DNA from 3 places in the Lysinibacillus sp. UBA6686 genome. Region 1 is predicted to be linked to each of the others. Evidence: riboswitches for the same ligand, from Rfam matches in the RefSeq annotation. Region 1 holds a riboswitch; each other region holds the start of a gene.
The links. Region 1 has a riboswitch for S-adenosylmethionine ahead of metA (homoserine O-acetyltransferase MetA). Riboswitches for the same ligand answer to the same signal wherever they lie in the genome.
Positions count from the first base shown of each region.

Region 2: linked by a shared signal. The riboswitch ahead of B2R82_RS03530 (cyclase family protein) and the one ahead of metA (homoserine O-acetyltransferase MetA) in region 1 are both predicted to bind S-adenosylmethionine.
Region 3: linked by a shared signal. The riboswitch ahead of B2R82_RS15470 (methionine ABC transporter ATP-binding protein) and the one ahead of metA (homoserine O-acetyltransferase MetA) in region 1 are both predicted to bind S-adenosylmethionine.

Region 1 covers NZ_DKJS01000046.1:47,189-55,312, reverse strand. The annotation lists gene B2R82_RS12360 (serine hydrolase domain-containing protein) at 1-779, opposite strand, end outside; gene B2R82_RS12355 (TSUP family transporter) at 1,023-1,793, opposite strand; gene B2R82_RS12350 (TrmB family transcriptional regulator) at 1,918-2,700, shown strand; gene B2R82_RS12345 (nucleotide excision repair endonuclease) at 2,751-3,122, opposite strand; SAM riboswitch class I at 3,317-3,427, shown strand; gene metA (homoserine O-acetyltransferase MetA) at 3,553-4,488, shown strand; gene B2R82_RS12335 (bifunctional cytochrome P450/NADPH--P450 reductase) at 4,694-7,861, shown strand; gene B2R82_RS12330 (TetR/AcrR family transcriptional regulator) at 8,021-8,124, shown strand, end outside.
Region 2 covers NZ_DKJS01000013.1:31,410-39,533, forward strand. The annotation lists gene B2R82_RS03500 (DUF4272 domain-containing protein) at 1-1,114, shown strand, start outside; gene B2R82_RS03505 (erythromycin esterase family protein) at 1,158-2,582, opposite strand; gene B2R82_RS03510 (hypothetical protein) at 2,766-3,119, opposite strand; gene B2R82_RS03515 (DUF2225 domain-containing protein) at 3,142-3,837, opposite strand; gene B2R82_RS03520 (Cof-type HAD-IIB family hydrolase) at 4,133-4,906, shown strand; gene B2R82_RS03525 (DedA family protein) at 5,062-5,652, shown strand; gene B2R82_RS03530 (cyclase family protein) at 5,693-6,430, opposite strand; SAM riboswitch class I at 6,553-6,658, opposite strand; gene B2R82_RS03535 (MarR family winged helix-turn-helix transcriptional regulator) at 7,371-7,910, shown strand; gene B2R82_RS03540 (hypothetical protein) at 8,003-8,124, shown strand, end outside.
Region 3 covers NZ_DKJS01000059.1:45,073-53,196, forward strand. The annotation lists gene B2R82_RS15455 (amidase) at 1-137, opposite strand, end outside; gene B2R82_RS15460 (MetQ/NlpA family ABC transporter substrate-binding protein) at 382-1,242, opposite strand; gene B2R82_RS15465 (methionine ABC transporter permease) at 1,304-1,972, opposite strand; gene B2R82_RS15470 (methionine ABC transporter ATP-binding protein) at 1,962-2,990, opposite strand; SAM riboswitch class I at 3,074-3,177, opposite strand; gene B2R82_RS15475 (thioredoxin family protein) at 3,234-3,545, opposite strand; gene B2R82_RS15480 (hypothetical protein) at 3,560-3,901, opposite strand; gene gcvH (glycine cleavage system protein GcvH) at 4,064-4,444, opposite strand; gene B2R82_RS15490 (arsenate reductase family protein) at 4,526-4,882, opposite strand; gene B2R82_RS15495 (acyl-CoA dehydrogenase family protein) at 5,169-6,953, opposite strand; gene B2R82_RS15500 (acetyl-CoA C-acetyltransferase) at 7,196-8,124, opposite strand, start outside.

The sequences.
Region 1 (8,124 bases):
TAGGCTGCGGGTTTATTCCCAGCATAATCCGGAGCATTAAATGGAGTTGTCATAAAAAAGGTAGAACGGTAGCCCTGCGCCAACTGTCCAGTGGCTTGAGCATCTTCTTTATAAACATACGTCTGATGAAGACCTAACGGCTGAAATACCTGTTCCCTCATAAAGTCTTCATAGCTTTGTTGCGACACCATCTCAATAACCAAACCCAATATGTCATAATTAACGGTTCCATAGGTATACTGTTCACCGGGAGGAAACGCCAATTCAGCATCCACGAGCATTTCCACAGTCTTTTGCAACATATCCGGTGTATTGCCTTGTGGAATATTTTGAGTATGCCTAATATTTGTTAGACCACTGGTATGGTGAAGAAAGTTATTTAGTGTAAGGCTTTGCATATCAACAGGTTTCCCTTGATACTTTAACGTAAACCAAGGTAAATATTTTTGGACAGGGTCAGTCATTGAGAGCAGCCCTTGCTTTTCCAACAGCATAATACCCATACCGGTAAAAGCTTTACTAACCGAGGCTAACTCATAGAGTGTATTTTCACTTGCAGACAACTCCTTTTCACGGTCTGCATACCCTGAAGAAAAGTAGAGCACTTCATCATCAGCAAGTATTGAGATTGACATTCCCGGCACACCTGATATACGACTGGCATCATCTAGCAACGCTTGTATTGCCGCAGATTTCGAATCTGACAACGCATAACTTTGTGTTACGAATCCTGAGAATAATATAAATATCGTTAATACAAAAACAATAATCTTTTTCATAAATCCTCCATTTTGAAAAATTATAAGGGAATAATATAAAAACCTACTTTTGCAACTGCTAGACTAAATTTTCATTTATCTTTCTATTCACCTATATAATATCAAGTAATTGTGAAGAGTTACACTTAAATTAAACAACTTTAAAGAGCCTTGCTACGTAGAATGTAGTAAGGCTCTTAGCTTTTATTAATCAAAATTCATAACTTTATTATCATTATACATTCATGGCATTTTTCATGTTTATTAATGAGCAAAGTAATCATATGCATTTTTTGTTAATAATGTTATGGTCACAATGATGAATAAAACCCGTACAAAACCGCTACCTTTTTTAATGGCTACACGTGAACCCACCATTGCACCAGCAATTTGAGCGATACCCATTATGAATCCATAGGCAAAATGAACATGTCCTAAGTAGATGAACATTAAAAGACCCGCACAGTTACTTGCTAAATTTAAAAACTTTGCATTACCTGCTGCCTTTAAAAAGTCAAAGCCAACAAGTAAAAAACTAAAGATTAAGAATGATCCTGTACCTGGGCCGAGAAATCCATCATAGAAGCCAATACTAAATAGCAAAAACATAAATAAAACCAAGTGCAAAGGCGATAATGTTTTGACAGCGGATACAGAGCCCCAATCCTTTTTAAAAATTGTATAAACGGCTACTCCTGCAAGCATTATGAGCATGATTGGCTTGAGTAGAGAGGGATTGATTAAATGCACAGTCCATGCGCCAAACAATGACCCCACAAAGGCTAGTGGAAAGTATTTTAAAACAGAACGAATGTCTAGCTGTCCTGAACGATAAAAGGAAATTGTAGAGGTTAATGAACCCATGGTACCTGCTAGCTTATTGGTTGCAACCGCTGCTGCAGGATTTAAACCCGCAAACAACAGAGCAGGTAATGAGATTAAGCCTCCACCGCCAACCACTGAGTCTACAAAAGCAGCGAGAAACCCAAACGCGATCAATAAAATTACTACATTTACATCTACTTCAAAAAACATGTTGACACCTCATTACATAGTTACTACTGAAATAGTAACTAATTTTCGTTTCTCTGTAAAGATATTTTTTTCATTGGCTTCTATTCGTTAAATTATTCTATAATAAAGGAAATGGAGGGATTGGATGGATGAATTAATCGCCCAATTAAAAGAGCTAGGATTTACAGAATATGAAGCAAAGGCCTATACAGCACTTGTACAAAAGAGCCATATTAGTGCTTATCAGGTCAGCAAAAATTCTGGTATTCCTCGAGCAAGAATTTATGACATTCTGGATGTACTCGTTGAAAAAGGATTAGTGCTAAAAGAGGAAGCTGTTGATCAAACAACTTATTGTTCCATTCCTGTTGAGATGTTTCTGCAGCAAATACAGCAGCGTTGGCAATCGAATTTTACGTCTATTAGTGATCAATTAGAGAAATTAGAATCTAAGGAGCAGGAAGCGGAGCCTAAAGTGTTAATGCTAAAAGGCAGGCAGACCATTATTAATTATTGTCAGTCATTATTAAAAAAAGCTGAGAAAAAAGTACTTCTTTCTATGTGGGAAGAGATGTATGAAGCATTACGAGAGGATATTTATGAGGTGGCTGAACAGGTCGCTGTACATGGTATTACGCTATACGTGGATGAGCCTGTGTCATCCATTGATAGGCATCGAATGACCTATTATACAAAAAAATCTTCCACTCCCCATTGGTTTATCTTGTCTATCGATGGGCAAGAGATGATTTATGGACATTCTCCTTCAAATCTTGAAACCGCTTTTATTACAAATGATCCGGTTCACATCTATTTATTAGAAGATTATATTTGGCATGACGTCCTTATTAATCGTCTACTAAGACGAGATGATCATGAGCTTGAGGAATGGATTACGAAAGAACGAAAGGCATTTTTTGTAGAGTAAAAAATAAAGAATCTGCTTGCCTAATACTTAAGAGGCAAGCAGATTCTTTTTTAATAAAATACTTTATCAACATTATATTTAGAACGGAAAACATTAATGGCATATGTTTCGTAAATTTCACGTTCCATCGGATCTTCGATTTCATATACCTCAATTTTGAAAATTTCTTGACGATGATTTTTCATAGGCGATACATTGTCTTCAAAATGCTTTTTTATACGTTGACGAATTTTACGTGCTTTACCGACAAATAAAAGCTCATTTTTCTCATTGTAAAATAAGAAAATGCCACCTTTGTCTCGTGTGATTTTATGGAAGTCAATAAACCCGTGGTATGGTGTAATGGGTACATCTCCAGGTTTTATATCCTGCTCACGCTGGCGAATGACTATATCTGGTTTCGGAAATTCAATTTTAATCAAGCTAGTTCACGTTCCTCTCTGTTACTAAAGGTATATGTTAACATAATTACAGCATGTTTACCATAAAATTTCATATGTTGCTATGATAATTAGTGTTCATCAAAATTGAGCTGAACATGCATTGTAATGACGAAATATTCTATGTTTTATTGATATTCTTAATTGTTCATGTTACAATTCATTTTAATTAAATAATCTTATCAAGAGAAGCTGAGGGATTTGGCCCGATGACGCTTCAGCAACCTCTAACAAATGTTAGAAAGGTGCTAATTCCAGCAAAGGGTTTTTCCTTTGAGAGATAAGAGTGAACGTGGTAAAGTCCTTCTCATTCTATCTCGCATGGAATGAGGGGGATTTTTTAATTTCATAAAAGTGTCATTGTAATCATTACGATTAACACATTTATAAATAAAAGAGAGGGGAATGCAAGATGCCAATTAATATTCCAAAGAACTTACCAGCTGGAGAACATTTACGAGAGGAAAAAATCTTCGTGATGGAAGAGGATCGTGCGAAAACACAACAAATTCGTCCATTAAATATATTAATTTTAAACTTAATGCCTGAGAAAGAGAAGACAGAGCTGCAGTTACTGCGCTTACTCGGGAATACTCCACTGCAGGTCAATATTACATTTTTAAATACAGCAACACATGAATCAAAAAATGTTAGTAAATCACATTTACAGCTTTTTTACACAACTTTCCAACAAATTCGTCATCGCCGCTTTGACGGCATGATTATTACGGGAGCGCCTGTAGAGAAAATGGCTTTTGAAGAGGTGAATTACTGGCAGGAAATCTCACAAATTATGGATTGGTCTAAGAAAAACGTTACATCGATTCTACATATATGTTGGGGGGCACAGGCTGCTTTATATCATCATTATGGGATCGGGAAGGTTGAACTTCCAGCAAAATGCTCAGGGGTTTACTCGCATGTTATTACAGATTTAACAGTGGACTTAGTGCGTGGCTTTAGTGATTTATTTACAGCACCACATTCTCGTTATACATCTGTTTCAATCGATGAAGTACGCAATCACCCTGATTTACGTTTACTGTCCTATTCAGAGGAAGCTGGTGTATTTATTGTGCAGTCCAAGGATAATAAAAACATTATGATTACAGGTCATCTTGAATATGACGCGACAACCTTAGCAGATGAATACGGACGAGATGTTGCGAAAGGGTTAGACATTGCTGTCCCGGTGAACTATTTCCCGAATGACGACCCAGCAAATGAGCCCATTAATACATGGCGTGCCCACACCCATTTGTTATTCTCAAACTGGTTGAATTACTATGTTTATCAGGAAACACCATATGAATGGGATTTCGTTGATGAAATTGAATATCATATTTAATTAAATTTAAGGTTCAAAAGCCCAATGTCTCAACTGATTAGAGTGAGAGGTTGGGCTTTTGCTATTTCACTCTTTGTTCACAAATACTGCCATTTTTTCCTTTTACAATTTCTATAAAGTTGAATCTACATAATGCATGGTATATTATTTTATCAAATGATAGATTTAACTATCATTTTAAATTTACTGAAAGAAGGGATTCATGATGATTAGTGTAGAGGATGTTCCAAAACCAAAAACATTTGGTCCACTTGGCCATTTGCCTTTAATCGATAAAGAGCAGCCAACATTATCACTTTGTAAGCTTGCAGAAGAGTATGGGCCGATATATCGATTAGAAATTCCAGGTTATACTAGCTTAGTAATATCTGGTCATGAATTGGTAGCTGATGTTTGTGATGTTTCTCGTTTTGATAAACAGATATATAGTGAGTTGGAAAATGTTCGTGCTTTTGGCGGTGATGGTCTATTTACAAGCAGAACAACTGAACCGAATTGGCAAAAGGCTCATAACATCCTACTTCCCACGTTTAGTAAACATGCTATGAAAGATTATCATTCGATGATGATAGATATTAGCACACAGCTGATACAAAAATGGGAACGCTTAAATCCGATGGAAGAAATTGATGTCCCTGAGGATATGACACGATTGACGCTAGATACAATTGGACTTTGTGGCTTCAATTATCGCTTTAATAGCTTTTATAGAGAAACACATAGCCCTTTTATTATGAGCATGGTCCGTGCTTTAAATGAAGCTATGTTAAAAAGTTCTCGATTAAAGATACAAAATCTGATGATGGTTGGCACAAGGCGCCAATTTAACGAAGACATTGAAACAATGTTTACATTAGTAGATAAAATTATTGAGGAGCGAAAGGCAAGAGGTACACAAGAGCAGATAGATTTACTAGGCCGCATGTTAAATATAAAAGATCCAGACACAGGAGAAACACTGAGCGATGAAAATATTCGTTATCAAATCATCACATTTTTGATAGCCGGACATGAAACGACTAGCGGATTGCTGTCCTTTGCACTCTATTTTTTAATCAAGCATCCTGAAGTTTTAGAGAAGGCTTATGCTGAAGTTGATCAAATCTTGACTCAAGAAACACCGACATATGAACAGATTTTACAGCTAAAGTACATTCGCCTAATTTTAAATGAATCATTACGATTATGGCCGACAGCACCTGGCTTTGAGCTTTATGCAAAAGAGGATACTGTCATTGGCGACAAGTACCTGATTAAAAAAGGTGACAATATCAGTGTCCTTCTGCCACAGCTTCATCGTGATAAAAATGCGTGGGGTGAAAATGCGGAACAATTTTATCCAGAGCGCTTTGAAGATTCTCAGAATGTTCCTACACATGCCTTTAAACCGTTTGGCAATGGTCAGCGTGCCTGTATCGGCATGCAATTTGCCCTTCATGAAGCAACATTGGTATTAGGAATGATTTTACAGCGTTTTGAATTAATCGATTATGACAATTATCAATTAAAAATACAGCAAACTCTAACGATAAAGCCAGGTGATTTTAAAATTCGAGTAAAGCAGCGTAATCGAGTAATTGATCCGGAAAAGACAGTAGCACCTCAGCGACAAGAAAAAATGTATCCTCTACCAAAGACTAGTGTAGAGAATGCAAAAATGTCTTTGCTAATCCTCTATGGTTCTGATTTAGGGACTACTGAAAGAATTGCCAAACAGTTAGCAGATGAAGCTGTTCTGTATGGTATTCGAAGTGAAGTCGCTACGCTAGATGAGTATGCTGGAAAATTACCTAAAGAGGGCGCTGTACTAATTGTTTGCTCTTCTTATAATGGTCATCCCCCAAGAAACGCTCGAAAGTTTCTTGCATGGCTAGAGAATAGTAATGAGAATAGTCTAAAAGGAATAAATTATGCTGTGTTTGGCTGCGGAGATCGAAATTGGCATTATACGTATCAAAAGGTCCCTCAAACGATAGATGAACAGCTTGCCATTAAAGGGGCTACAAGAATTTTGCCACATGGGGAAGCGGACGTAAGTGCAGATTTTGAAAAGCAATTGGAGAACTGGCGAGAACAACTGTGGAGAACCATGAAAGTGACATATGATTTAACGTTAGATGACAATATGCTACTAGAACAAACAAAATTGTCCATTCAAGTTGTAAAAGGCTTAGCAACGGTACCACTTGCTTTAAAACACGGTGCCCGTTATGCATCGATTATAAAAAATGAAGAGCTTCAATCAGCCAATAGTGACCGAAGTACACGTCATATTGAAATTGCACTGCCAAAGGAATTAAGCTATCAGGAGGGAGATCACCTTGGCGTGATACCCAAAAATAGCAGCAAGCTCATCCATCGAGTTCTTCGTCGATTTAAATTGAATGCCAATGATCAGCTAATCATTTCGTCTAATGGAAATGGGTTGCATCTTCCTACAGATTATCCGGTTAGCTTATACGAGGTGCTTGCCACTAGTGTTGAATTGCAGGAGACTGCTAGTCGTATACAAATACGAGAGCTAGCGGTTTATACAGAGTGTCCGCCACATAAACGTGAATTAGAGCATTTATTACAAGAAGATATTTATAAGGAGCAGGTATTAAATAAACGGTTATCCATGCTAGAGCTTCTTGAAATGTACGAAGCCTGTGAATTACCATTTGAAAAATTTATAGCCTTACTACCTCCTTTAAAGCCTAGATATTACTCTATTTCTAGTTCACCAAAGGAAGATCCTGAACGCCTAAGCATTACAGTAGGTGTCGTAAGGGAACCAGCCTGGAGTGGTCGAGGGGACTATCATGGCGTAGCATCAAATTATTTGGCACAGTGTCAACCAGGGGAGTCACTAGTAATGTTTATACGCTCAGTTGATTCAGGATTCCAGCTGCCAGAGGATGCGACTACATCGATTATAATGGTTGGACCTGGAACTGGCGTAGCACCATTTAGAGGTTTTTTACAGGCTCGCGCTGCCATGAAAAAGCGAGGAATTCCCCTTGGGCAAGCACATCTATTCTTCGGCTGTAGAAATGAGGCTGATTTTATTTACCGTGAGGAGCTTGAGCAATTTGAAAAGGATGGAATTGTGACACTACACACGGCATTTTCCCGTAAAGAAGGAACTCCGAAAGCTTATGTGCAGCAAGTAATGGAGCCATATTCCTCAAATATCATCGAAATGTTAAATAATAATGGACAATTATATGTTTGTGGAGATGGTAATCATATGGCACCAGCTGTAGAAGCTATGCTACAGCAGACTTATCAATCTAAAAAAGGGGTAGGAGAGAAGGAGGCAATAGATTGGTTAGAGCAGCATCAGCATAACAGAAAGTATGTGAAGGATGTCTGGGTTCAGAATGGGTAGTGGTATTCATAGCAGTGCAAAATGTTTTATTTCCTTGTAAGAACAGCCTTCACGATGGGCAAGTAGGTTGAATTCCAGTGTCCTGTATTCTACAATTGTATCAATTGGTAGTATACACTATCTAGTATTCACCTTATTTTTGGAAAGAAGTGAAGCATGATGAAAAACGCAAAAGAGGCTAGGCTTCATGCTATATTAGATGCAGCTACAGAGCTCCTCGTCGAAAAGCCGACAGCATCCTTAACCGACATCGCTAACTATGC
Region 2 (8,124 bases), on a different contig from region 1:
TGATGTTTTTAGTAAAGGTTTTACTGTTGAAAAAAATGAAGATGAGTATCTCATAAAATCCAAAGCATTATTTAATAAATACAAATTGATAATTAGAGTGATGTCTGAAGATACAAACCCAGAATACTTTGCGAATAATATTCCTGGAATGATGGGCTTTTACAACAGTATTCCTTTTGAAGATGACAATTTAAAAGAATTAGTGTTAACGCAAATTTCTGTGTTAAATACAGTAATTGCAATTGAATCTGAAAAAGAGATAAAGGATGAACAGATGCAGTTATTTACAAATCTACTATCAGTGATAGGGGGTATTGGCTTTGTACCCAATGGCACCTTATTAGACAAAGAAGGAGAAGTCATTGTTTATCCTGATGGACAATCGGGACCATCCAACTTTAGACCTTATGCCTGTACACAAAAGGTGAGGGGACAAGAGGTGACATCGGAAGAAGGCCATCAAAGAAAGAATAAAACAATAGCCTATTTAAAAGAAAAGGGTATTCCATATACAGATTCACTCCCGCAACTTCCACCAATTGAGGCTTGTCAGTTTAGAACCAAAAAGGATATTGCTAGGAGAGCTGCAGCTTTACTAATTGTTATTCAATTTGCTTGTGATGTGGCACAAGGAGAAAATGTAGAGGAATCAAGAGACTTCTTTAGCAGTATGTTGCGTAAATATGAAGTAGAAGACATTCTAACTGACAATGAAATAGCCTTTTTATATAGTCAACAACCAAATGCACAGGAAGCCATTAATATTTCATGGCAATATGAGGCTTATTGGACACTAATTTGGGTACTTGGATTTGTTGACAAGCTTGATTTTCCTGATGAAGTATGTGATTGTGAGTTTGCTATTCAAGTTATTTCTAACTGTGAAACGTTTGAGCAATTTTATCTTCAAACTACGATGCGTAGCCAGGAAGAAATATTGGATGAAGCCGACAAGACCTATAGGCTACACTGGGCTTGCGTAGACAGTCGTATACAAAAACGAATGACTCCTGCTGATGTAAATGAAAGTATTGTTATGGAAAGGCGCAGAGGCCTATTCTGGTTGATTGGTCATCACAATGAAGACTGGGATACGATTTCGATGGATACTTAAAAATAGCAAACTAGAAAAACTAGTTTGCTAAATGCTATAAAATTTATTCGATGTAATTTGGAATACTTACTTTATCGATTAAAAGGATGCCATCAAATTGATCACGAGGAACAAAGCTCTCTTGCATAACTCCCCAACTATAGGATATACGTGGCTCAAACATCCATGAATTACCTCTTTCATTTTGGCGATTTCGTAAATCAATAAATGTGTATGGCTTCTTCGTTGAGGAAAGGATATCCTCAGTAGATCCTTTGACTGGAGGTAATACAGACCAAGTTTCACGTGCATTGCTTGCATTTTCTCCACTTGCCATATATAGACCAAGTACATAGCTATACTTTTTATAGATGTCTGGTAGACGTTCACCCATTAAGTTTAGCGCATAAGGGGAGCCCATTACTTCAGATTGGGCCTTGCGAATATGGTCATTATGTGCCCAAACAATAAACTTTTCAGTCGGATAAATCTCCTCTGCTAGCCAAAGTAAATTTTCCAACATGCCTTGATCCCGCCATTCCATAGTTTTAAAGAATGAATCATATTTATTTTGCTCAGTATCAATGTTTGATTGAATAGATAGTTCTACATACTCTTCTGCTAAGCGTATACGGTCAGCTAATGTACGCTCCATAAGCTTTGTAATATGAGGCTCGCTCGGATAAGCTGCTTTTAACTCTTTCTCTTTAAGTGGTATTTGTGATTTTACTTGTTTATACACATCGATAATGCTTGGTTTGGCCTTTTGATATCCTTTTAAATCCTTGCTGTAGGTCCAATCTACAAGCTGATTCTCTACCTCCCTGAACTGTTTAGCAAGCTGATTATTTTCTAGCCATCCCCCATCTGTAAAGGCACCTTGTTGTTGAATATCAAAGCCAGCTAACATAAGAGGCTGCTCTGTAGATTGGGTTTTCTTAGTATACTCAAATAACGGTAGGGTCTCTTTTGACCACCATACACCAAAAATTCCATCCTTCATTGTCTGCTGAGCCGATTGCTTATCAATTTTCCCCTGAGCATTCATAACGTTCCCCATACCACTTTCAAAGGCAAGGACGTTGTAGCCCATTTCTTGGTGTAAAAACTGAATGATACGTGTTTTTGCTAGGCTAAACTCTGCTACACCATGCGAGCTTTCCCCTAAAAAAACAATACGCTTATCGTGTAATAAGGGCTTTAGCATCTCTAAATCTTCAAATTTACTGGATGCAATTTTTGTTGATTCAAAGGATTCAGGCTGAATGGAATTTAAACTATATGCATGGTCATTCACCCAATTCTTCCAGTCTTGTAGTGCTTCATTAGATGTACGAGCTTGCTTTACTTCTGATCCCTGCTCTAAACTTGTCTGCTCTGCTATCTTTGGAGCAGCCACTGCCGCATTTGCATTCCCATTAAATGCTATAAAACTTGTCAATGCAATACTTAAAGATAATAGCATTTTATTTCTTTTCCCTTTTGTCATTGTTCATCAATCCCTCGCAATAGATTGAACCCAATTATACGCAGGTAAGTTTAAAGTTAAGGAGATTTCTGTTTAAATTTTGTTTAAATTTGGATTTATGTCTTGAATCAGGAAGATAGATTAAAAAACCTCCAAAAGTGTGATATCGAAAAGATAGGACACTTTGGAGGTGTTGTATTTAACTTATTTATAGTGGTATGTACTAGTCCTGTGATTGTTGCGTTGTATTTGATTAAACCATGCACGATCCTTTTCTTCCTGCTTTAGTGTATTAACAATTGTTGATGAGCAGCTAATACAAATTTTTTTCTGTGTAATTTGCCCACATCGTTCACAAGGGGCACCTAGATTAGGGAAAATTGAATTTTTTAATTTTCCTGCCTTCACCCATTTATAAAGCAGCTCCACGGAAACCCCTGTTAATGCAATGACCTCATCATTTGTTAAATAGCGATTATTTTTTCTCAGTAAAAAATGATGTAGTTCAGAAAATATATCTTCCTCTCTCACATCAATTGTTTTGACAAATCGGTGCATAGTAACTTCTCTCCTTATCCTTTCAATTGATAATTTTTCCAATATCTTCGTTTAAGATGATTGACTGTTCATCATACTTATAATTTTCCCAGCGATTGCGAGCCAATTTACGATATTTATTGGAAACATTTCGATCTGCAATTAATCGAGAGAATCCCTTTTTCGCTTCAGTCATGTCGCCAAGTCGTAGGCTTAATTCTGCATGTAAATATTGAATTCTTTCACTACCTTCTTGATTGGATGCAAATGATTTACTGTAAAAATCCCTTGCCGCAAAAAGGTAGCGCATTTCTGATTCCTGATCCTCTTTTAAGCGATATAACCAGGCAATTTTTAAAGCGAAATTTGCCATAAGAAGTGATTCTTCCATAGATGCCCTGGACACTAAATAAGCAAGCTTAAAACTTATAATGGCATCATCCACTGTACGCTCTTGACAGATGTTCATAGGTTTTTGAAGCTCTTTAATGTACAGCTCATCGATAAGGAGCATGAAAGGCCCATAGGTTCTTGTCATGGATTTATGGTAGGCATAGCCACAAAACGGACAAACAGCGACTTCATATAGCAATGGATTTAAGCCCTCATAGACGGGCATGAAATCTGTTTGCTCTTCGACAATTTTATAACGATTAGGACGTACCTTATAAGTGGTAAAGTGCTTTTTGCAAAACTTACAATCCACACTACTTTCATAGTAGTAAATGTTAAATGCCATAAGAATCAACTCCTTTACGCTGATTTATTAATTATTTCTTTTGTTCTATATTTACGATGGGTATTATCGTTCAATGTATTTAATTGATTATCTTTCATTTTAACAATTCTATGTTCTTTGGTATACTCCTTTAGCATTATTAAAGTGAAAATATTATTACTTTTTTGTTTGTTGAGGTTTCTATATGTATTTGCAATAGTGTTTTTCAGTATAATGAATAAAAGTTAAATGGATTATGCTTTAATGTAGGTATTTGTAACTATTTATGTTGATGGATGAAAATGGAGTGTGTATGATGGATTGCAAAATTGTTTTTTTTGACGTAGATGGAACACTTATTAATTATGAAGATGGCTGTATTGAAGAAAGCACAAGGAAGGTAATAGATGAGCTAAAACAGAGGAGAATTCGTATTGTTGCGGCTACAGGTAGACCTTTATCAATGTGTCAAAGTTTAAGAAACATGGGTATAGAGACATTTATAACCGCAAATGGTGCATATGTTAAGCATCAAAATCAGGTAATACATAAAGTACCAATTGACAAAAATATAGTCCAAGCAGTTCATGCCTTTGCTAATGAGAATAAACAAAGTCTTTCATTTTTTACAGAACAATTATTTATGAATAACGTACACAAGCCAAGGACACTTAAAGCCCTGCAAGAAACATTATCTTTATCTAAATTTCCTGAATTTCATGAAAATATTGTAGAACAGGAAATTTATCTAATGTGTTTATATGCTAATGAAGATATTGAGCAAATATATACAACACAATTTCCTCATTTAAAATTTAAAAGATGGCATCCGTATATTACGAATGTATTGCAATCTGATATTTCCAAATCGATTGCTGTTCAGGCTGTACTTGATTATTTCAATTTAAGTTCTGAGGAAGCACTTGCGTTTGGCGATGGCGATAATGATATAGATATGTTAGAACAGGTTGGTTTTGGGGTTGCAATGGGTAATGCAAGTGAGGCATTGAAGAATAGTGCTGATTATATAACGAAGAAATCCATTGAAGGGGGTATATATTATGCCTTGAAAGAGCTACAAATAATTTAAGAAAGTAATTATTTGGAATCGAATAATATTTTTAGTAAATTTAGAGGGGATGTCAAAGTAAAAAAAGATTGAAGCTATGGCACTCATAATGTTAACTACATTGAGTATGATAAAGCTAACGAAAGTTATTAAAATGCTTTAGGTGGGATGATTTTATGGCACATCATGTACAATCTCTTATTGAACATTACGGGTATTTTGGCATAATTCTTATCCTAGTTGGAGGGATTGTCGGGCTGCCTATTCCTGATGAAATATTTTTAACATATATAGGATATAGTGTATATCGAGAAACACTAGAACATGTTCCGGCATTACTTAGCGCAACTATCGGTGCAATAGGTGGCATTACTTTAAGTTATTATATAGGTTTTCGATTCGGGCTACCTTTGTTACATAAATATGGTCCGAAGATTCATATTACTAAGCAAAAAATTAATTTTACTAAAAAATTATTTACGAAAATAGGACCAGCCTTATTACTAATCGGTTATTTTATTCCAGGTGTACGCCATCTTACCGCATATGTAGCAGCCATTAACAACTATCCTTATAGAAAATTTGCCATTTTTGCTTATGCAGGCGCGTTTATTTGGACATTTACTTTTATTACATTAGGAAAAGTATTAGGTGAGAAATGGCGCTATGTGGGATTTTACTTATCTCACTACAGTATTTATCTTATCGTAGTATTCATCATATTAATGTTGGTCATTTATTATTTTTTCAAAAAAAGAAATAAATAAGGGTCTGATTCTTCTAAGCGAATAAGACCCTTATTTATTTTTAAGGTAAGATGGCAAATGAACGAACAGGGAATCCAGACGCTCTTTCTGGTTTCGGTACAATATTGAATATGACAGCCCCTTTTGGCGGTAGCTGATCCAAATTTGTTAAAAGCTCAATTTGATAAGTGTCTTGCTCAAGTACAAAATATTCACCATCTAACTTACCATTTTTGCGAAAATCCGCTGCTGAATCAGTGTCGAAAGTCTCGTGACCAATAGCGTTAATTTTTCGTTCTTTAAATAAAAACTGTAATGCCTCTAATCCCCAACCTGGTATATGATTATGACCCTCAGCATCCTTATTATTAAAGGCATCCTTATTAGGCCAACGCTTACTCCAATCGGTACGTAGGGCAATAAACGTACCTGCTTCAATTTCTCCATGCTCAGCCTCAAAGTCAAGAATATCCTGAACACTTAAGGTAAAATCATTATTTTGCTCGACTTCCTTCGATTTATCAATCACGATTAAGGGTAGTACTAATTCTTTTAAATCCAAATCTTCTAAAAAGCGTGTGTCCCTAACAAAGTGGATAGGTGGATCGATATGTGTTCCATATTGTCCAGGAAAAGTGAATTGCTGCGCAAAGAAACCATCATCATGTGAAAATAAGGTTTCAAACTTTGCATCCTCAAACATAAAGAAGTGAGGTGAATTTGGTCCAAATGTATGTGTTAAATCCACCCATTTTCTTGATTTCAATAGCTGCACTGCTTGTAAAAGTTCATTCGACATCGTATTTACCTGCTTTCTATTAGTATGAGTTATTCCTGCTTGTCTTACTTGTCCAATCATAACCACAAAAAAGAGTCCTCCTTGGAGAAGAGGACTCTTGTGTAAAGCAACAAATGTTAGTCTTCTCATCTTCAAGGCAAACATTTTGCCAATTGGAGTTAGCACCATACCTATAGGCTGGTTGCTGAGACTTCATAGGGCCAATCCCTCCGTCTCTCTTGATAAGAAATGCAATATAAGAATTTTCAGAAATAACGATTACAAATACAATAGCATATTTATTTATAGTTTACAAGTTCAATAGGGATACAAGGAAAACGTGTAACTTTTTATTCTTTCTGTTACAGCCATGAATTTTTTTGAAGACCTTGTGTAATTAGGGATTGATTTGTTTTTTTTGTATTGATTTTTGTAAAAAGTAATTTTCGCCAATGGCTTTAATATGCATGTCTTTTATCAGTAAATGTTGAATTAAAGTTTCTATATTTTTTCTGGTAGTAAAACAAATTGAAGTTTAGTATCAGGCGAGTTTGGTCGTAAATAATCCAGTTTGCTAGTTTTTGTACCTTCATGTTGACTTTTCTCCATACTTTTTTGAAAGCATTGTACTATGTAAATGAAACATTCCACTTTTTAAATAAAGCTCCAATGCTCCTTGTGTTATAAGGCTAGTATCATAATCAACCATTCCTTTTAAAGCTAGGAAATGTTTAGAAATTAGACTAGGAAGTACGGTAACCCCAACGTGCAATCCAGGGAAGATAATCTTAAAAGCCCAAAAGTGCGGAATTCATTTACAATTTTCATCATGGAGACAGGGCTTCGTTAGTCAATAGGAATTTAAATTCATTGATAGAACATAATTTATTATGTGGATTGGGTCTCCTAAAATATAAAAGAAATATTTGACATTTAAATAGTTAGGTGCCATACTACATGTATGGTTAAAGATAAAAATAAAATGTATGATATGAATGCTGCTCCTTCGTTTGCTCAATCGAAAAGTCAAATTGAACGTTACCAATTAGAAGTTGATGCACAGGCTATACTTGTCGCATCGAGATTAATGGCTGCAGGTGCGATGCTAGGAAGTGCTGCGGAAAACCATTTTTCTAAATTTGGTTTATCTACAGGTCGCTATCGATTATTAGCTGATCTTGAAGACAATGATGGTGAAGAATTGCCATCTCAATTAGCAGAGCATCTTGGGATAACAAGAGCTACTGTGACAGGTTTAATTGATATTTTGAAAAGAGATGGACTAGTTTCACGGCGTTTGAGTCCAGAGGATGGTCGTCTAAAATTAGTGACATTAACTGAGAAAGGAAAAAAACAACTATCAGATATGGCTCCAGAACATTTTGCTTGGTTAGAGTCAATTGTTAACTTTCTAAGTGTCGAGGAGCGAGGGGTTTTTCTTGAGTTATTAGATAGAATAATGCAAGGAATTGCAGCGAGTGATGATAGCTCATATGATTAAAAGAAACAAAAAGGTTAGCTGGTAGGCTAGCTTTCCTTTTTGATATATAGTTAGGTGCCTAATTATATATCGTGGAAAAATGGAGGTCTAAAATGAAAACGATTAACGAAGTTGAGGATATTCATCAAGAAAATAGCTTTATTCTATGGCAAGAAGTATTGCTTGCGTTTGTTATGCCTACCATTATGGCTGGAATTGGAGGGCTTTTCACCAG
Region 3 (8,124 bases), on a different contig from region 1:
TTGTTTATTTGTTTAGTTTCTAAAAACTCCAAGGTATTAATTTCGTTATCTACAAGTATCCACGGATTCCAAATCCATGTAGAACGTTCATCTTCTGTAATATTATCCGCCTTTATAATTGTACTATTAAGTGACATAAATAAAATGCATATGATCACTAACTTAAAACTTCGACTTTTAATAATTTTACACAACTCCTTTCTACAAACTAGTTATACCATATCGAAAATTTTTATAAATAGGGATATATTTCATTTTATAATTTTTCTTCATAAAGTAGGGTTTTTTTCTTAAATACCTGTTTAACCTAACTCAATTTTTACAAAAAAATAGTACAAACCTTGGTTTGTACTATTTAACAGTTTATTTTATTACAATAAATTATTTAACTGGTAGAACTGCACCTTTCCATTCTTCAAGCATGAAGTCTTGGATTTCTTTAGAAGTTAATACTTCTACTAATTTTTTAATTTCTGGTTTTGTTTCATCACCAGCACGTACAGCTATAATATTAAGGTATGGAGACTTTTCACTCTCTTCAAGAGCAATAGCATCTTCAATTGGGTTTAAGCCGTTGTCGATTGCATAGTTAGAGTTAATAAGAACTGCATCACCTTCATTATTTTCATACATTTGCACAAGCATTTCAGGTGCTGTATTTGCATCGAATTTAAAGTTTTTAGGATTTTCTGCGATATCCTTGATTTCTGCTGCTGTTTTATCAACACCATCTTTTAATTTAATTAAGCCCTTAGCTTCTAATAATGAAAGCATACGACCGTGGTCTGAAACTGAGCTAGAAAGTAAAATTGTTGCGCCCTTTGGTAGATCCTCAAGAGATTTATATTTTTTAGAGTAGATACCGATTGGCTCAATATGAATGCTACCAGCATTGACGAAATCATAGCCATTATCTTTAATTTGTAAATCAAAATAAGGAATATGTTGGAAATAGTTAGCATCAAGGTCTTTTGATGCTAAATCTTGGTTTGGTAATACATAATCTGTATACGTTTCAATTTTAAGATCAATACCTTCTTTTGCTAAAATAGGTTTTGCTTTTTCTAAAATTACTGCGTGTGGTGTATTAGAGGCACCTACAGTTAATGTCACATTTTCTTTACTATCTGTTTTATCTTCTGTTGATGCACCTGAGCTTGCATCGTCTTTTTTACCAGCACCGCAAGCCGCTAAAGCTAGCACTAATACTGATAAGAATAATCCTGTTAATAGCTTCTTCATTTTATTACACTCCCTTTTATTTTGTTCAAAGTATGTTAACGGCAGAAAACCGAAATAACCTTTAACGTTTATCTGTTTTAGCTGTAATCATATCGCCTATCCATTGAATAATAAATACGACTACTAAGATTAGAATAGTTGCCATTAATGTCACATCTGAGCGATTACGCTGGAAGCCATCCAAGAAGGCTAAGTTTCCTAACCCGCCGGCACCAATAATTCCTGCCATTGCTGTATAACCAACAAGCGCTACAGCTGTTACAGTAATACCTGAAATAAGCGCAGGTAATGATTCTGGAATTAACACTTTCCATATAATAGTAGATGTTTTAGCACCCATTGAACGCGCTGCCTCGATTACCCCTCTATCAATTTCACGTAATGCAATCAATACCATACGTGCATAGAATGGTGCTGCACCAATAATTAGTGCTGGCAACGCAGCATTGGCTCCACGGATTGTGCCAAGCAAAAATTTTGTAAATGGAATTAATAAAATAATTAACACGATAAATGGAATCGAACGGAAAATATTTACGAGTGAACCTGTTAAGAAATTAACAATTTTATTAGCCCATAGTTGATGGGGACTTGTTAAAAATAATACGATTCCAATTAATAAGCCAAGGATGAATGTTACTACGGTTGAAATAGCTGTCATATACAGTGTTTCATAGGTAGCTGCCCACATTCGCTCCCAGTCGACATTCGGAAAGAGATTAGTTAGCATTTGCAATCACCTCCGTTTGTACTTCAACTGTATTTAAGTAACCTAGTGCATCAGCCACATTTGACTCGGTTCCATCAATTTGCACAATAAGCGTACCGTAAGCACCATTTTTTGTTTGAGAGATATTACCGTGCACAATACTAACTTCTACATCAAAGTGCTTGACGAGGTGTGAAATAACGGGCTGCTCTGTTTTTTCTCCCACAAAAATTAGCTTAACAAGTTGTCCAGTTGGATAATTTGCTTTTATTTGTGCAACCGTCTCCTGCGTTTCCTTCGTATCTGTAATTTGTGATACAAATTTTTTCGTAATAGCAGCTTGAGGTGCCTGGAATACTTGTAATACCTCACCACGTTCTACTATTTCGCCTGCCTCCATTACTGCTACACGATGGCAGATTTTACGGATAACGTGCATTTCATGTGTGATTAACACAATAGTTAATCCTAAACGTTCGTTAATATCTACAAGTAAATCCAGGATTGCATCGGTAGTCTCTGGGTCAAGTGCTGAGGTTGCCTCATCACATAATAAAACCTCTGGATTATTAGCAAGTGCTCGAGCAATGCCGACACGCTGCTTTTGACCGCCTGATAGCTGTGATGGATACGCCTGATCACGTCCATCTAAACCAACAAGAGTAATCAATTCCTTCACACGTGCATCACGCTGAGCCTTTGAAACACCTGCGATTTCTAGTGGAAAAGCGATATTTTCTTCAACGGTTCTAGACCATAGTAGATTAAAGTGCTGGAAAATCATACTTACCTTTTGTCTTGCATCTCTAAGCTTTTGCCCCTTAATAGATGAAAACTCTTGATTGTTAACCATCACCGTACCAGATGTTGGCTTTTCTAAACCGTTCAATAAACGAATCATTGTACTTTTACCAGCACCACTATAGCCGATAATGCCAAATATTTCACCTTTATTTATGGAAAGGTTTACGTCTTTGACTGCTATTAATTCGCCATTTGCGGTTTTGTATTTTTTCGTAATATTTTGAAGCTGGATCATAGCGAATACTCCTTTTCTCATATAGAAAACCCCTTCACTCACAGACAAGTAGAAGGGGTCACGTATTTATACGCTCAACCGTTCTCTCATCTTTCAAAGATAAATCTTTGGGTGATTTGGCACCTTTTCACGTTGTGATGGTTGCCGGGCTTCATAGGGCACTTCCCTCCGCCACTCTTCATAAGAGTTCGATATATTCAATGTTTTAGTAATATATTTGTTACTTTACCACGCTAGCAAACTTCAGTCAATTGATTTTTTTAACAATTCGTATAAAAACGGTACGGATTGAAAAGCATAGACTTTTTCTGTCACTTTTCCGCCATCACAGACGAGTAAACATGGTACACTTTCGATTTCGTAATCTAAGGCAATCTCTTCAACAAAATTTAAATTTGCTTTGCCGATTTGAAGCTTTGGCAGTAATTGCTCAACGATCATCATCATTTTCGATGCAACTGCACATGTACCACACATAGGTGTATATAAATAAAAGGCAGCTCTTTTCCCCGACTGGACAGCCGCGACCCACTGCTCTTTTGACCATTCTTCCATTTTTTCACGCAACCTTACAAAATATATTGATTATGGATTGAGAAATGTGCTCGCAACAATATCATTGCTAATACCTTTCTCGGAGTTGTCTCAACTTCTTTATACGTTGGCATTGTACGTAAATGCTCTGCCTCTGGATAATGTCTGTCCATTAATGCCCGTAGCTTATCCCCTGATGGATCTGCATCAAAAAATGTATAAAGCTCACAGCCCTCATATGGATCAAGCAGCACTTCTAATTGATGCACACCAATTGTACCATTCGTACAAAGTATTGTGACATCTTCACTTAAAATAGGTTCAATTTGAAGCTTATCCGAACGGCCTTCAACAATTAAGCATTTTCCCTCGAACATCACGCCACCCCCATTAGACATATCCCTTTTCCTTATAGTCATTATATCAATTAAGTGTCAACGATGGTAATGTTAGACACCCATTGGAAGCGACTATCTCCCCAACCATGAAGATAATAAAAAACGTCGGTGAATGCCGACGTTTTTCTATTAGGGCTTGTCTTATTCAGCGACCATTTCTTCGTATTGCTCTGCTGTCATAAGCTTTTCTACTTCTGATGCATCAGCAGGCTCAACAACGATCATCCAAGCTTTTTCATATGGTGATTCATTAACGAATTCTGGGCTATCTTCTAAATCTGCATTTACTTCAACTACAGTACCTGAAATTGGCGCATATAATTCAGAAACAGTTTTTACTGATTCTACGCTACCGAATGGATCGTCTGTTTTGATTTCATCGCCAACTTGTGGAAGCTCAACAAAAACGATATCTCCTAATTCAGATTGCGCGAAGTGTGTAATACCAATACGTACTTTTCCATCTTCTACTTTTACCCATTCATGTTCTTCAGAGTATCGTAAGTCTTTAGGTGTGCTCATGCAAAAAACCCCTCCATAAATATGTAATATATTCACTTTCAGTGTGCCATACTTCTCCTATAAAAACAAGGATATTTACGGCTATTTCCAAGCTTGCTCAAAATCAGATTCTTTAAACCCTAACGTTACTTTTTTTCCATCAGTAACGATTGGACGTTTGATTAACATACCATCAGAAGCAAGTAGCTCAAGCTGCTCCTCATCGGTCATATCGGCAAGTTTATCCTTCAAACCAAGCTCACGATACTTCATGCCAGACGTATTAAAAAACTTTTTAAGAGGTAGTCCACTTGCTTGCCATAACTTTGTTAATTCGTCCTTTGAAGGTGGCTGTTCTACAATGTGTACCTCTTCATAAGTTATATCGTTGTCATTTAGCCATTTTTGAGCTTTCTTACAAGTTGTACATTTTGGATATTGGATAAATTGAATCGTCATCGAAAGGCTCCTCTACTTTCTTTTTGAGGACACTGATTTTCTGTGTCTTCCTTATTTTCTGTAGTATACCATCATAACCATACAAACCAAAATGAAACAATTCTCAGTCTCACACCAATCCCAGGCCTCTACTACAGTCTATCCATTTCTTTCTTAATTCTATCCGTCACATTCTTAATTCTATCCTTCACTTAACTGTTTCTATCAGTTGCTTTTGCAAATCTATCCTTCTCACCCACAAACAGCCCAGCTATCCTATTACAGATAGCTGGGCTGTTTGATTTATTTACACTACATATTTTTCTGCGTCAATCAACTTAACAGAGGCTTCACGTTTCTTCGCGATTAAGTTGTAAGGATTATTGCGTGTTAGCTTACGTAGTGCAGATAACGTCATGCGCGCTGCATCTCCGTCAGCTGAAGCAAGAATTGTATCTTTTGCCTCTTTTTCAATTTCTGCAAATGCTTCTTGACAGAAGATTTGTGTGTACAATAATTTTTGATGAGCTTTTTCAGCACCATCACGAGCAATCGCTTTTTCTGTACGTAAGACAGCTGATTCCATAGCGAATAATTGGTTTGCGATATTCGCAATATTTACCAATACCTCTTGCTCCTGATCAAGCTTCGGACCAAAGCGTTGTGCTGCTAATCCCGCTGCTAAAACTGCAATTTTCTTTGCATTTTTCACAAGGTATTTTTCTTGTGCTAGTGGCTCTGTGCCTATATCTTCAGGCATCAGCATAAGCAGCTCCTGCTGTAAATTTTGGGCTACTTGTAATAGTGGTAGCTCACCCTTTAATGCCTTCTTCATAAATGTACCTGGTACAATCATACGGTTAATTTCATTTGTTCCTTCAAAGATTCGGTTAATACGAGAATCGCGATAAATTCGCTCTACCTCATATTCAGCCATAAAGCCGTAGCCACCATGTAATTGCACCGCTTCATCTGCGATATAATCTAATGTTTCTGAACCAAACACTTTGGCAATCGAGCATTCAATCGCATACTCAGCAATAGCACCGGCAATTACCGTTCCTTGCTTTTGCTCCTCAGGGTTTAACTGACTTAAGCGATCCTCAAATAAGCCTACAGTACGGTAGTTTAATGACTCAGACGCATATAATTGAGAAGCCATTGTTGATAATTTTTCTTTTGTTAAATTGAAATCAGACAGCTTTGTTTTAAATTGCTGACGTTGGTTTGTATATTGAATCGCTAGCTCTAATGCACGCTTAGATCCACCAATTGTACCAACGCCTAGCTTATAACGACCAATATTTAAAATATTAAAGGCAATTACATGCCCACGGCCAATTTCACCTAATAAATTTTCTACAGGCACTTCTGCATCTTCTAACACTAATGTACGAGTGGATGAAGATTTAATCCCCATTTTCTTCTCTTCAGGTCCCACTGACACGCCATTGAATGCACGTTCTACGATAAATGCAGAGAATTTATCGCCATCGATTTTAGCGTACACGACAAATACATCTGCAAAGCCTGCGTTTGTAATCCATTGCTTTTCACCATTTAGAATATAATGTGTACCTGCATCATTTAATTTTGCAGTTGTTTTTGCCCCTAATGCGTCTGAACCAGAACCTGGCTCTGTTAATGCATAGGCAGCAATTAATTCACCTGATGCTAGCTTTGGTAAGTATTTTTGCTTCTGCTCTTCATTACCAAACAGTACAATTGGTAATGAACCAATACCCACATGTGCACCATGCGTAATTGAGAAACCACCCGCTACTGACATTTTTTCTGCGATTAAGGCAGAGGATACTTTGTCTAATCCTAAGCCCTCATATTCCTCAGGTACATCAGCACCTAGTAAACCTAGCTCACCAGCACTCTTTAGAAGACGAACTGAATGCTCAAATTCATGATGCTCTAAGTTTTCAACAACTGGTAGCACTTCATTTGTTACATATTCTTCTGTCGTTTTTGCAATCATTTTATGCTCATCTGAGAAATCTTCAGGTGTAAACACACGATCTAATTCCACATCTTCAACAAGAAATCCGCCGCCTTTAATAAAATCCGTTGTTTTTTCTGTCATGATTAATTCCTCCCACATATATCTATTTTGATTATTTAATCCCCTAATCAGCTACACCCCAGCATAATTGCGTTCAGACTTTCCAAGCTTGCTCGAAAAGCTCCTTTTCAAAATCTGTGACATCCGCTGGGCCTTTTCTCGATTAGCAGTCATAAATTGACGAAAATATATAGAAAAGCTTGAAATATACAATGTTCGGAGGCAACCGTAAACAGTACACCTCAAGCTTATCTAGCGAAAAATTATAGAATTTCAAATACGCCTGCAGCCCCCATGCCGCCGCCAATACACATTGTCACAACTCCATATTTCTTACCTTGACGCTTCAATTCATGAATAAGCTTTAATGTTAAAATAGCTCCTGTTGCGCCAAGTGGGTGACCTAATGCAATGGCACCACCATTCACATTTACTTTTTCTTGGTCGATGCCTAAATGACGTACAACCTGTAAAGATTGCGAGGCAAATGCTTCATTTATTTCCCATAAATCGATATCATCTATTGATAATCCTGCAATTTCTAACGCTTTGGGCACTGCCACGATTGGCCCAATACCCATTACTTCAGGAGGTACACCCCCAACTGCAAAGCCTAGGAATTTTGCCATTGGCGTCAGACCCTGCTTGTCAGCCTCCTCCCGATCCATCACTAGGACAGCAGCTGCTCCATCAGATGTTTGAGAGGCATTACCAGCTGTCACACTACCTTTTACATGGAAGGCTGGACGTAGCTTTGCTAAACCTTCAACAGATGTACCTGGACGTACACCCTCATCCATACTAAATGTGAATTTCTTCACTTGTGGTTTATTGTTAGCATCCACGAAATGCTGCTCCACCTCTACTGGAACAATCTCATCATTGAACTTTCCTTCTTTAATCGCCTTTTCTGCAAGCGCATGTGAACGAACAGCAAAGGCATCTTGATCCTCTCGACTAACATTGTATTGACGTGCTACTTCCTCAGCCGTATGACCCATACCCATATAATATTGAGGAGCTGTTTCAGCTAAAGTCGGATTTAAGCGTGGCGTATTCCCCACCATTGGCACCATACTCATTGACTCAACGCCACCAGCAAGTATCGCCTTTGAATGACCTAGCATAATTCGTTCTGCTGCATAGGCAATTGCTTGTAAGCCTGATGAACAGAATCTATTAATAGTTAGTG